Regions from separate parts of the Vreelandella profundi genome, predicted to be linked through region 3. Evidence: predicted binding sites of a transcription regulator. Region 3 holds the regulator's gene; each other region holds the start of a gene.
What was found. Region 3 encodes sigma-54, which starts transcription at its own class of promoters, with help from an activator protein. Its sites were predicted from a motif close to TGGCACNNNNNTTGCTNT; they were not measured.
Positions count from the first base shown of each region.

Region 1: the regulator sigma-54 is predicted to act here: its motif matches at 1,030-1,047, upstream of KUO20_RS15620 (amino acid ABC transporter substrate-binding protein).
Region 2: the regulator sigma-54 is predicted to act here: its motif matches at 1,363-1,380, upstream of KUO20_RS11370 (circularly permuted type 2 ATP-grasp protein).
Region 4: the regulator sigma-54 is predicted to act here: its motif matches at 1,815-1,832, upstream of KUO20_RS05030 (sugar phosphorylase).

Region 1 covers NZ_CP077941.1:3,414,099-3,417,195, forward strand. Annotated here, with positions in the region: gene KUO20_RS15615 (amino acid ABC transporter substrate-binding protein) at 1-875, shown strand, start outside; gene KUO20_RS15620 (amino acid ABC transporter substrate-binding protein) at 1,117-2,142, shown strand; gene KUO20_RS15625 (amino acid ABC transporter permease) at 2,242-3,097, shown strand, end outside.
Region 2 covers NZ_CP077941.1:2,464,009-2,467,105, reverse strand. Annotated here, with positions in the region: gene KUO20_RS11375 (transglutaminase family protein) at 1-1,106, opposite strand, end outside; gene KUO20_RS11370 (circularly permuted type 2 ATP-grasp protein) at 1,467-2,948, shown strand; gene KUO20_RS11365 (alpha-E domain-containing protein) at 2,953-3,097, shown strand, end outside.
Region 3 covers NZ_CP077941.1:1,338,662-1,341,758, forward strand. Annotated here, with positions in the region: gene KUO20_RS06135 (PTS sugar transporter subunit IIA) at 1-68, opposite strand, end outside; gene hpf (ribosome hibernation-promoting factor, HPF/YfiA family) at 73-381, opposite strand; gene KUO20_RS06145 (RNA polymerase factor sigma-54) at 528-1,940, opposite strand; gene lptB (LPS export ABC transporter ATP-binding protein) at 2,064-2,813, opposite strand; gene lptA (lipopolysaccharide transport periplasmic protein LptA) at 2,825-3,097, opposite strand, start outside.
Region 4 covers NZ_CP077941.1:1,084,164-1,087,260, forward strand. Annotated here, with positions in the region: gene dsbG (thiol:disulfide interchange protein DsbG) at 1-1, opposite strand, end outside; gene KUO20_RS05030 (sugar phosphorylase) at 16-1,782, opposite strand; gene nrdR (transcriptional regulator NrdR) at 1,916-2,419, shown strand; gene ribD (bifunctional diaminohydroxyphosphoribosylaminopyrimidine deaminase/5-amino-6-(5-phosphoribosylamino)uracil reductase RibD) at 2,416-3,097, shown strand, end outside.

The DNA of each region.
Region 1 (3,097 bases), 1.6 Mb from region 3:
CCTTGGATGACGACAATCAGTACCGCGGTCTTGATACCGATGTGTGTCGAGCGATTGCCGCGGCAGTGCTAGGTGACGCTACAAAAGTAGACTTTGTGCCACTCAACTCGGTAGAGCGCTTCACCGCACTCCAGGCCGGAGAAGTCGATGTGCTATCTCGCACGACCACTTGGACGTCCAGTCGCGACACTACCCTGGGAATGAACTTTACCGGCGTAAGCTACTACGATGGCCAAGCTTTTATGGTCGCCAGCGATTTAGGTGTGCAAAGCGCCAAAGAGCTCGATGGTGCAGCCGTATGCACTCAGGCCGGCACCACCAGTGAGCTTAACCTCTCTGACTACTTTCGTATTAATGGCATGAGCTATGATGCGATTGTATTCGATGCTCCCGAGCAGTCAATTGCAGGCTTTGAAGCGGGCCGCTGCGACGTTTTAAGCTCTGATGCTTCCCAGCTGTACGCTCAGCGTATACAGCTCGCCGACCCCAATATGGCCATGGTGCTGCCCGAAATTATCTCTAAAGAACCGCTTGGCCCCGCCGTCCGCCAGGGTGATGACCAATGGTTCAATATTGTGAAATGGTCGCTATTTGCAATGCTCAATGCGGAAGAAATCGGTGTCACACAAGCCAACGTCGATGAACAGCTCAACTCCGAGAACCCCGATGTCATGCGACTGCTTGGCCAAGACAGTGATTTTGGCGAACCTATGGGCATCAACGCCGACTGGGCGTATCAAATCGTCAAACAGGTAGGCAACTACGCCGATATTTATGACCGTAATGTCGGCGCTAACTCTGATTTCCACATTGCCCGAGGCTTAAACGCGCTGTGGAAAGACGGCGGCATTCAATACGCTCCCCCTATTCGCTAACCCCGCACAAACCTCTCTTCGCAAGGGCAACATTAGTGGCTACGCACCAAAATAGAACAATCAGTAGCCACTAATGTTCTTTTTTACACCCATCCTTTCGTATAAAACGCTAATTTTGCGTTGAAAAGCGATGAAGTTACTGACATATCCTTGTTGGCATCTTACTTGCTAGGTTTAGTTACATGCTCCGGCATGCGTAATTCTGGGAATTCAGGATTCTAATTGATTCAAGGGGAACTATATGTTGAATAAAAAACACCTCGTGCTACTGGCGTCTGCTGGCTCAATGACGTTAGCGGGAATAGCAACGGCTCAAGCAGACGTCTTAGAAGATACCATCGAGCGCGGGGCCGTTCAGTGTGGCGTGAGTGACGGCCTGCCTGGTTTTTCTGCACCGGATGGCGACGGTAACTGGCAAGGCCTGGACGTTGATGTATGCCGTGCAGTCGCCGCCGCCGTTCTCGGCGATGCCGACGCGGTGAACTATATTTCACTCAACGCCGTTGAGCGTTTTACCGCGCTTCAGTCGGGCGAGGTGGATGTTCTTTCGCGCAATACCACCTGGACCACCACTCGGGATACCACCCTGGGCCTAAATTTCGCAGGGGTTAACTTCTACGACGGTATCGGCTTTATGGTTAGCCGCGACCTGGGTCTTAACGGTGCCATGGAACTGGATGGCGCCGCTATCTGTATCCAAACGGGCACCACGACCGAACTCAACGTGGCCGATTACTTCCGCGCCAACGATATGGAATTCGACCCCATCGTTTTCGATACCTCTGAGCAAACCGTTGGCGGCTTCCAGGCCGGGCGCTGCGATGTATTGACCTCCGACACCTCGCAGCTGGCCGCGCTACGTATCCAGCTTGACGACCCCGAAGGCGCGGTCATTCTGCCTGAAATTATTTCTAAAGAGCCGCTTGGCCCCGTCGTGCGTCAAGGCGATGACACGTGGTTTAACATCGTTAAGTGGTCGCTGTTCGCGATGATTAACGCCGAAGAATACGGCGTGACCAGCGAAAATGCTGAAGAAATGCTCAGCTCTGAAAATCCCGACGTGGCTCGCCTGCTAGGCCAGGACGGTAACTATGGCGAAGGCATGGGCTTAGAGGCTGACTGGGCTTACAACATTATCAGCCAGGTCGGTAACTACGCTGAAAGCTTTGAACGCAACGTCGGCATGGGCTCTCCGCTTGAAATTGAGCGCGGCGTGAACGCTCTTTGGAACGCCGGTGGCTTCCAGTACGCTCCCCCGATTCGCTAAGCGTCTCGCTTGACCCCGGCCCGCCGCCCTTTTCAGATACCCCTTTCAAGGGCTAGGCGGGCCATCTGATTGACCTTCCGTGTAGCGGAGACGCCATCCATGTCGGTAAGACCCAACATTCGCCCCGTCGGCCACAAGCCGCCGTTTTGGCGAGATCGCGCTAAGCGCGCGCTTATTTTCCAAATCATTTTGGTCGCCGTTGTCGCGGCTTTTCTGGCCTACATCATCCACAATACCCAAGCCAACTTAAATGCTCGGGGCATTACCACCGGCTTTGGATTTTTGAGTAACACGGCGGGCTTCGGCATTGTTCAAAGCCTGATCGATTACTCCTCGCAAAGCTCCTACGGCCGCACCTTCGTGGTTGGCTTGATCAATACGCTGCTGGTCGGCGGGCTGGGCGTCATCGCCGCGTCCATTATTGGCTTTACCGTCGGCATAGCGCGGTTGTCACCCAACTGGCTAATCGCACGCTTAGCCAACGCCTATATTGAAACTTTTCGAAACATTCCCGTGCTGCTGCAGATCTTTTTCTGGTATTTCGCGGTACTGCGCACGCTGCCCGGCGCCCGGGATAGCATGGCCTTTGGCGAAGCTTTCTTTCTGAATGTTCGCGGGCTTTATCTACCCCAGCCGCTGTTTGAATCCGGTTTTGGGCTGATTCCCGCTACGTTTGTAGTCGCGATCATTGCCAGCATCGCACTGATTATTTGGAACAGGCGCCGTCATGAAGCCACCGGCAAACGCCTGCCCGCCGGTTTGATATCGCTGGTAATCATTTTTGGTCTGCCGCTGCTGGTGCTAATCGCCACCGGCGTGCCGGTCACCTGGGAAATGCCTGAACTGCGCGGCTTTAATTTCCGAGGCGGCATTACCATCATTCCCGAGTTCCTGGCGCTGTGGCTGGCTCTGTCGATCTATACCGCATCGTTTATCGCTGAAATTGTGCGCTCAG
Region 2 (3,097 bases), 1.1 Mb from region 3:
GCATTCTGCAGGCGCGTAAGCAGCGCCTCGGCTCGTTCACGCTTGTGCTCGCCCAGTGCTTCGGTGTTCCACTGCGGGCTTTCCATATCGTCAATGGAAACAAACGTCGGTTCGCCGCCCATGGTCAGGCGGACGTCCTGCTGGAGGAGTTCGGCATCTACGTCATCGCCTAGCGTGCAGATCCGCTGCCACTGCTCATCGCTGTAGGGCTTGGTGACGCGCGGGTCTTCGTGAATGCGCGCTACTTCCATGGTCACGTCAAACGTGACTTCACACTTGTCGGAAAAACCAGTGATCGCGGCCGCGCTGCCGGTAGTTGGGGTAGCGGCTAGCGGTATATGACCCTCGCCAGCGAATAGACCCGAAGTTGGGTCCAGCCCTACCCAGCCTGCGCCGGGCAGAAATACCTCGGTCCAGGCGTGTAGGTCAGTGAAGTCGACCTCGGTACCGCTAGGGCCATCCAGCGCTTTAACATCGGATTTAAGCTGAATGAGGTAGCCCGAGACAAATCGAGCAGCTAGCCCGAGATGTCGAAAAATCTGCACCAGCAGCCAGGCGCTATCGCGACAGGAGCCGCTAGCAAGCGTTAAGGTTTCTTCGCAGCTCTGCACGCCCGGCTCTAAGCGCACGAGATAGCCGATATCGTTCTGCAGGCGCTGGTTAAGCGCGACTAAAAAATCAACCGTCGTGGTGGGCTCGTGGGATACATCCTGAAGCCACTTTATTAGCAGCGGTCCCGATTCGGTAATTTCCAAATACGGGCTGAGCTCTTGACGCAGCGCTTCTGGGTAAGCAAAGGGAATCGTTTGCGCGATATCGTCTAAGAAGAAATCGAACGGGTTAATGACCGTCATCGGTGCGATGAGCTCGACGGCAATCGTTAACTCTTTACGCGGCTCTGGAAAGACCACCCGTGCATTGAAGTTACCGAACGGATCCTGCTGCCAGTTCAAAAAGTGGTCGTCGCCAGAAAGCTTGAGGGAGTAAGCCTCAATGTGCGTGCGACAGTGAGGCGCCGGACGCAGCCGAATGACATGGGGCGAAAGACGCACCGGGCGATCAAAATGGTAGGTCGTTCGATGATACAAGGCAACGCGAATGGTCATGGGCCACCCTCAAAAGAACCGTTATCAACCGTATGGTTGGGATAAGGAATAACCGAACGTTTCGCAAGTATCGTTCCACTTTTACTATTTTGCAGCCGGTATCTTAACTAAGGCGTTTAACTAAAGTGGAAAGCGCTGTGTGCACTAATATAACACCCACTTATTGCACCAAAATAATGCGAAACGGGCCGTTAATTTGATTGCTCGCCTTGTCCAATAACGTTTGCGCTAGCAAGCGTTGAAATATCGCCAAAGATGGTACGTATTTTGCTCTCAATTGTTTGATTGTTTTGCGCGCAGCAGGCCTACACTGAGCATTGAGGAAGTTGCTGCTTCCACCCCAGCGCTAGGAGAGCGCCCATGAGCCAAGTGAATTGGAATAACTATGCGTGTCGTGACTATTACGATGAGCTGATGGCCGCACCGGGTCAGCCGCGCGAGTCAGCGGGTGAATTGTGCAACATGTTGGCAAGGTTTAGCGCCGAGGAATTGGCCGAGCGGAAAACCGCGGCCGAGATCGCGATACGCACCATGGGGATTACGTTTACCGTCTATTCAGAAGGCGCAATGATTGATCGCGCTTGGCCTTTTGATATTGTGCCGCGGATTATTCCCGCCAGCGAGTGGCGTAAAACAGAAGCGGGGCTTAAACAGCGTGTGCAGGCGCTGAATTTATTTATCGACGATATTTATCACGATCAAAAAGTTATCAAGGATAAGGTGCTGCCGGCTGAGGTGTTGGCCCAATCAGTTAACTTTCGCCCCCAGTGTGTCGGGATTAATCCGCCCCATGGCGTGTGGGCGCATATCTGTGGCTCTGACTTAGTGCGCGATGGCAGCGGTACGCTGTATGTATTGGAAGATAACCTGCGCATACCTTCCGGCGTGTCTTACATGCTTGAAAATCGTAACGTTACCAAGCGAGTGCTGCCGGAACTATTTGCCTCAGGCAAGATTTTGCCGGTAGATGATTACGTCGCGCAGCTTTACGACATGTTGGCAGCTATGTCGCCGCGCCCGGGGGATGAACCACAGATCGTCGTACTTACCCCAGGGATCTATAACTCTGCCTACTTTGAACATGCCTATCTTGCCCAGCAAATGGGAGTGGAGCTGGTACAGGGGAGTGACCTGCTGGTCGATGACGATAATGTCGTTTTTATGCGCACCGTAGAAGGCATGCGCCGAGTGGATGTTATTTATCGCCGCGTTGACGATGAGTTTTTAGATCCCGAAGTGTTTAATCCTGACTCTATGCTGGGGGTGGCAGGCCTAATGCGCGCCTGGCGGGCGGGCAAAGTGGCGCTGGCCAATGCGCCCGGCGCTGGCGTGGCAGATGACAAAGTCGTTTATGCCTTTGTTCCCGCGCTGATTCGCTACTATCTCGACCAGGAGCCGCTGCTGCCTAACGTCCCCAGCTACCTGTGTATGTTCGAAGACGACCGGCGCTATGTCCTCGATCATTTGGATGAACTCGTGGTAAAGCCTGCCAATGAGTCGGGTGGCTACGGCATGCTGATTGGCCCACGTTCAACCAAAGAAACGCGCGAAGAGTTCGCGCGACTGATTAAAGCTAATCCGCGCAACTACATGGCTCAGCCCACCCTGGCGCTTTCGACGACCCCTACGCTGGCGAATGGTGTGCCGCAGCCGCGCCATGTGGATTTACGGCCCTTTATTCTTTCAGGGCCTGAAATTCATGTGACCACCGGTGGTTTAACCCGAGTAGCGTTAATAGAGGGCTCGCTGGTGGTTAACTCTTCCCAAGGCGGTGGCAGTAAAGATACTTGGATTGTGGAAACCGATGAAAAAGCGGCAGCGGCCGCGGTGAAAGGAGACTAACGCCATGCTGTCACGCGTTGCAGAGAACCTTTACTGGATGGCGCGTTATATCGAACGTGCGGAAGATACCGCGCGTCTGTTAAGTGTTAACAGCCATCTAATGCTTGATTTGCCAGGGCGCCTACCGTTGGGCTGGGCACCGCTCATTG
Region 3 (3,097 bases):
CTTTTTTTGCTGCCCCCAGGTACGTCGAAGAGAACGCGTTCTGGGGGGAGTATGGTTTCCAACGTCATTGAATTAACGCACACCAGCGCCTTGGGCGCGGGCTTGTGCTTTTTCCTTATGTTTAACGAGTTGACGATCAATTTTGTCCGCCAGCGCATCGATAGCGGCGTACATATCACTGTCTAGGGCTTCTGCATGTAAATCAGCACCTGCTGCATGCAGTGTGCAGGCTGCCTGCTGGCGTTCTTTCTCCACCGATAGGGTGACCTGCACCGTGGTTATATTGTCGTAATGACGCTCAACACGCTCAAGCTTTTCATTAACATAGTCACGCAAGGCGTCAGTCAGTTCTACGTGATGACCAGTGATATTTACTTGCATTGACGTACTCCTTATCTATCGGGCTGTACTTAGGAACGGTACTTAGGGACTGTACTTAGTACTTAGATATGTAGCCCTTTTGATTGTAACCCTTTTTGCTCCGTTGCAAAGCCCTTGTCGAGAGTTTCGCTGAAACCTGGCAGCTCCTAGCGTAAACGGCGCCGCTCACTGGAAGAGGGAATGCCCATGGCTTCACGGTATTTGGCTACCGTGCGGCGCGCAACCTGAATGCCGCCTTCTTCTAATAACGTCACTAAGCGGCTATCCGAAAGCGGCTTGCCGGGGGCTTCTTCGTGAATCAGTTTCTTCAGGCGGGCGCGTATCGCGGTGCTGGAGTGGCTGTCGCCATCCTGGCCGCTCACCTGGCTAGAGAAAAAGTATTTCAGTTCAAACACGCCGCGCGGCGTATGAATATATTTCTGCGTTGTCACCCGTGAAATCGTTGATTCATGCATCTCAACGGCTGAGGCTATATCGGCCAAAATCAGCGGTTTCATGGATTCTTCGCCGTGTTCGAGAAAGCCGATTTGACGGGTAATGATTTCACGGCCCACTCGCAGCAGCGTGTCGTTACGACTCGAAAGGCTCTTAATTAACCAGCGCGCTTCCTGCAGGTGTTCTTTCAAAAACTGATTATCCTGACTTTTATCCGCACGCTTTATCAAACTGGCGTAGTCAGGTTGAATTCTCAGCCGAGGCAGGGCGTCCTGATTGAGTTCTAAATGCCAGCCCTCATTATCATGACGCACTACTAAATCGGGCGTGATATAGCTGTCGTTGGTCACGCCGTAAGCGCTGCCTGGGCGTGGATCTAGGCTGCGAATTAGCTGGATAACATTGGCTAGCTGCTCGTCATCGAGCCCTAAGCGGCGCTTGAGTAAGCGCATGTCATCTTTGCTGAGCGCTTCAAGAAACTGGCGCACTAGCCTGCGGGCAGGCACCAGCAGCGGCGTATCATCTGGCAGGGCAGCGAGCTGCAGCATCAAGCATTCACGCAGGTCGCGGGCAAAAATACCGGTGGGCTCGAACTGCTGCAGCTTGAGTAATGTTGTTTCCACTTCGCGCTGGCTAAGGCCATCAATACCCTGGGCGCGTAGCCCTTCACGAATATCATTAAGCGGCTGGGTCAAGTAGCCGTTGGCGTCTAGGGCGTCGATGAGACTCTCGGAAACCAGCTGCTCACGCGCGCTAAAATCGGTCATGGCGAGTTGCCACAATAGGTGGCCGTGAAGGCTCTGTTCGGCAGCCTGGCGCTCAAAATCAGGGCCCTCACTGCTGCTGCCCGTGCCGCCAAGGTCTTGATAGGTGTCCGACCAGTCGCTATCAACGGAAAGCTCGGTGGGGATGCTCTCTGACCACTCCTCCTCTTTAGGCTCGCTCACGGCCTCTTCACCGAACTCATCTTCCTGTTCCAGCATAGGGTTGGCATCTAGGGCCTGCTGAATTTCCTGGCGAAGGTCCAGAGTCGATAGCTGCAGCAGGGCGATGGCCTGCTGCAGCTGAGGTGTCATGGTCAGCTGTGTCCCAATGCGCAGTTGAAGAGAAGCTTTCATGACCATTTGAGAACCACTCGTTAATCGGAATGCTTTACCCTAGTGCGAGTGGGGGCTGGGTGCAAGTGCAATAAGCATGCCATTGGTAGTTAAAGCGTTATAAAGCGGGATTTATGGGCAAAAATAAGCCTACAGACGAAAATCTGCGCCCAGATAAACATCCCTGACTTGCTGGTTAGTGAGGATCGACGCCGGGGGGCCGCTGGCGATGATATGGCCATCGCCGACAATGTAAGCGATATCACAAATGTCCAGCGTTTCACGGACGTTATGATCGGTAATCAGAACGCCAATATGGCGCTGTTTTAGCGCGCGAATGATGGTTTTAATCTCGCCCACTGAAATGGGGTCAACCCCGGCAAAGGGCTCATCTAGCAAGATGAAGGCGGGTTCAGTTGCTAGCGAGCGGGCAATTTCTACACGGCGGCGCTCCCCGCCTGAGAGGCTCATGCCTAGATTGTCGCGAATATGGGTGATGTGGAAGTCTTCAAGCAAGGCTTCCAGGCGCTCTTCGCGGCCTGGGCGGTCGAGTTCTTTGCGCGTTTCTAATATCGCCATAATATTATCGGCAACCGATAATTTGCGAAAAATAGACGCTTCCTGGGGCAGGTAGCCAATGCCTGCCGCTGCGCGTTCATGCATCGGGGCGCGGGTTAAATCTAAGTCGTCAATGCCCACTTTGCCGGCGTCAGATTTGACCAGCCCGACAATCATATAAAACGACGTGGTTTTGCCCGCGCCGTTAGGGCCGAGTAAGCCGACGACGCTGCCTTGGGAGATTTCCAAGTTAATATCTTTAACCACTCGGCGGCGTTTGTAACTTTTCGCCAAGTGGTGGGCATATAGTGTTTTTATCGGCGCATTGTCAGCAGTTGCCATCGATTGACTCTCTATTGTTCCGGCTGAATAGTCATGCGGATACGCTGGGGCTCGCTACCGTCAACGTCTGAACGCGCTTGAATCACTTCACGGTCAATGAAATATTCAAGCCGCCCGCCGGTAAATGTGTCGTCCTGCTGGGTCAGTTCAGCTTGATCAATGAGCTCCACTCGGCGTTCGGCGACGTGATAAATAATCCGCCGAGCCCAGCCTTCCGTCGGGCCTTCTTGTCCTTCGACCTGATGGCGTAAGTAAGCACGCTCGCCGGTAGACGTTGCGCGCGA
Region 4 (3,097 bases), 250 kb from region 3:
CGTTCGGTTATATCCTTAGCTGTAGGTGACTAGCCAGCGTACCGCATAAGGAGAAAGAGCGCCTTCAGCATTCCAAGGATTATCGGGATCAAGCGCTTGCCAAGTATGTCTATCCAGCGCCTGTATGACGGCCTCACCGCTATTTCCCAGCGCAAACGGCGTATCGGTGACGTTATACAGCGCTAGCAGACGCCGGCCATCTGCAAGCGGCCCGCGTTCCACGGCGAGTAGCTCAGGGGCGGATGCCAAGACCCACTGTGCGGCATTAGGGTGAAAGCAGGGCTCTTGGCGGCGCTGGTCCAGCAGCCGATTTAAGGTGTGAAAAACATCGTGGGTGGGCGTGGAAGGGCTGTCTAGCAGTAGATCAAGTTCGCTGCGCTGCCATCGGCGTCGGTTAATCGAGCGCAGACGGCCGCTGCGTTCAACGCCTTCTACATCGTTGAGCGTGCCCGTTAGTGTGTGGATATACAGCGCTGGGATCCCTTGTAAGCTCAGCATAATCGCTTGGCTGCATATAAACCGGGCAATCTGCCAAGGGTCTGGGCCACGGCGGGTGCCGCGCATGGCTTCGAACCAGGTAATATTAATCTCGTAAGGCGTGTCGCTGCCATCAGGATTGCTGCGCATGCTGACAAAACCACCAAAACGATGCATGAGTTCCAGCAATGCATCACGCTCATGATCAGGCAGCAGTCCTTCTAGCGGGCGTACGCCAATGCCGTCGTGGCTCGCGGTAAAGTTCAGGTAAGTGCAGTGATCGGGGAGGATGGGTAGGCTCGTTAGCCATGCTTGCAGCGTATGGGTCTCGCCACGGGTTAATGTATGCAGTAGTAAAGGCGGCAGTGCAAACTGATAAACCATGTGCGCCTCATCGGGTTCGCCTTCGGGAAGCCGTTCCAGCCCGAAATAGCTGATGTTCTCCTGATGGGGAACGTTGGTTTCGGTAATGAGCAGCGTGCCGGGCGCGACGTGATCCACTATGGCTCGCAGTAGGCGCACGACGGTATGCGTTTCTGGCAGATGAATACACGAGGTGCCTAGCCGCTTCCATAAGAAGGCCACCGCGTCCAGGCGCACAATCCGCGTGCCTTGCTCCAGGTAGAACAACAAAATACCCACGAACTCTAGCAGTACGTCCGGGTTTTCAAAATTCAGATCAAGCTGGTCTTCGGAAAACGTTGCCCACAGATAGCGCGTGCCGCGACGGGTTGATATCGGCACTAGAAGAGGGCTGCTACGAGGGCGCACTACCTGAGTCACATCGGTACTGGGATCAACCTCGATAAAGTAGTCGCGACCGGGCAGGCTGCCGCTAAGATAATCGACGCACCACAGCGATTCCCGCGAGACGTGATTGAGCACTAAGTCGGCCATCAAATCATAATGGCTGGCGAGCTCGCGAATATGTGACCAGTCGCCCAGGTCGGTATTGACTTCCCGATAGTGGATGACGGAGAAGCCGTCGTCACTGCTCCACGGGAAAAAAGGCAGTACGTGCACACCGCTAATACGCTCGCCTAACCGCGCCTGGAGGAAGTCGCTGAGCACGGCCAGCGGTGGCAGGTCTTCATCAATAATGGAGTCGCCATAGCTGATCACCCACTGATCCTTCTCGCTCCAAGACGGTGCATTGTTAGATTGAGCGTCGATGCCCGTAGACGAAAAGGGTGCAAGCGACAGAAAGTGCGTAATATGCTGGTTTAAACGACGCTGAATCTCGCAAGCTCTAGGGCCATAAAGATGGCTGAGGTAGCCGTGGACAGCCTGCTCAAAGGGGGGCATGACGAACTCCTGATAAACAATCTGCTACAAACGCTGCAGCTTGTGTGCCAAATCGCTACAATGCGAGGTAGATACCGCGTTTAAACGCTAACTCGTGGGCCCGCTGACACGAGCTGACAACAGGTTGACCGCCATGCATTGCCCTTTTTGTGGTGCAAACGATACTCGAGTGACCGATTCGCGGTTAGTAGCCGATGGCGACCAAGTACGCCGCCGGCGCCAGTGTGCGAGCTGCCAAGAGCGCTTTACTACCTATGAAACCGCTGAACTCGTCATGCCGCGGGTAGTGAAATCCGACGGTTCGCGAGAAGGTTTTAATGAGGCCAAACTGCGGGCCGGTATACTGCGTGCGCTAGAGAAGCGTCCGGTCAGCGCAGAAGCCATTGAAGCGGCGGTGGAGCGCATTCGTCAAACCCTGCGCGCGCGGGGTGATCGCGAAGTCAACGCCCGCGATATCGGCGAGTCGGTCATGCTGGCGCTAAAAACGCTGGATCATGTGGCCTATATCCGATTCGCCTCTGTATACCGTAAGTTTCAAGATTTGGACGAGTTTCGCGCCGAGATTGATCGTTTGTCTCAAGAGCCGTCTCAAGTGCCATCTGCCAAGCCTGGCCAAGGCAGCGAGCCGCTGAAATGAGTGCCGCCTTTAGTCAAGCCGACCACCGTTATATGGCGCGGGCGCTACAGCTGGCAAATAAAGGGCTTTACACGACCGACCCTAACCCGCGGGTTGGCTGTGTGATCGTGAAAGATGGGCAGGTTGTTGGCGAGGGTTTTCATCTACGTGCCGGAGAACCTCACGCGGAAATTCACGCCTTAAACGCCGCGGGCGAGCTTGCCCAAGGCGCGACGGCATACGTGACGCTGGAGCCCTGTTCGCACACCGGCCGCACCGGGCCCTGCGCTCAGGCGCTCTTGGTAGCCAAGGTGGCCCGCGTCGTTGTTGCGATGGTCGATCCTAATCCTCAGGTCAGTGGCCAAGGTCTACAGCGCTTGGAAGCGGCAGGCATTGACGTCGCGGTGGGGTTGCTCGAGAGCGAAGCGCGCGCGTTGAACCCTGGTTTTATTGCCCGAATGACGGCTCGGCGGCCCTTTGTGCGCTTGAAAATGGCGATGAGTTTAGATGGTCGTACGGCGATGGGGTCAGGGGAGTCACAGTGGATTACCGGGCCAGAGGCGCGCTGCCAAGTGCAGCGACTGCGCGCACGGTCTAGCGCGATATTGAGCGGCGTTGAGTCGATGATTATGGACGACCCGCGCCTTACGCTTCGCGCTGAACAGCTTCAGCTCGATAATGCTGACGACGTGGTTCGTC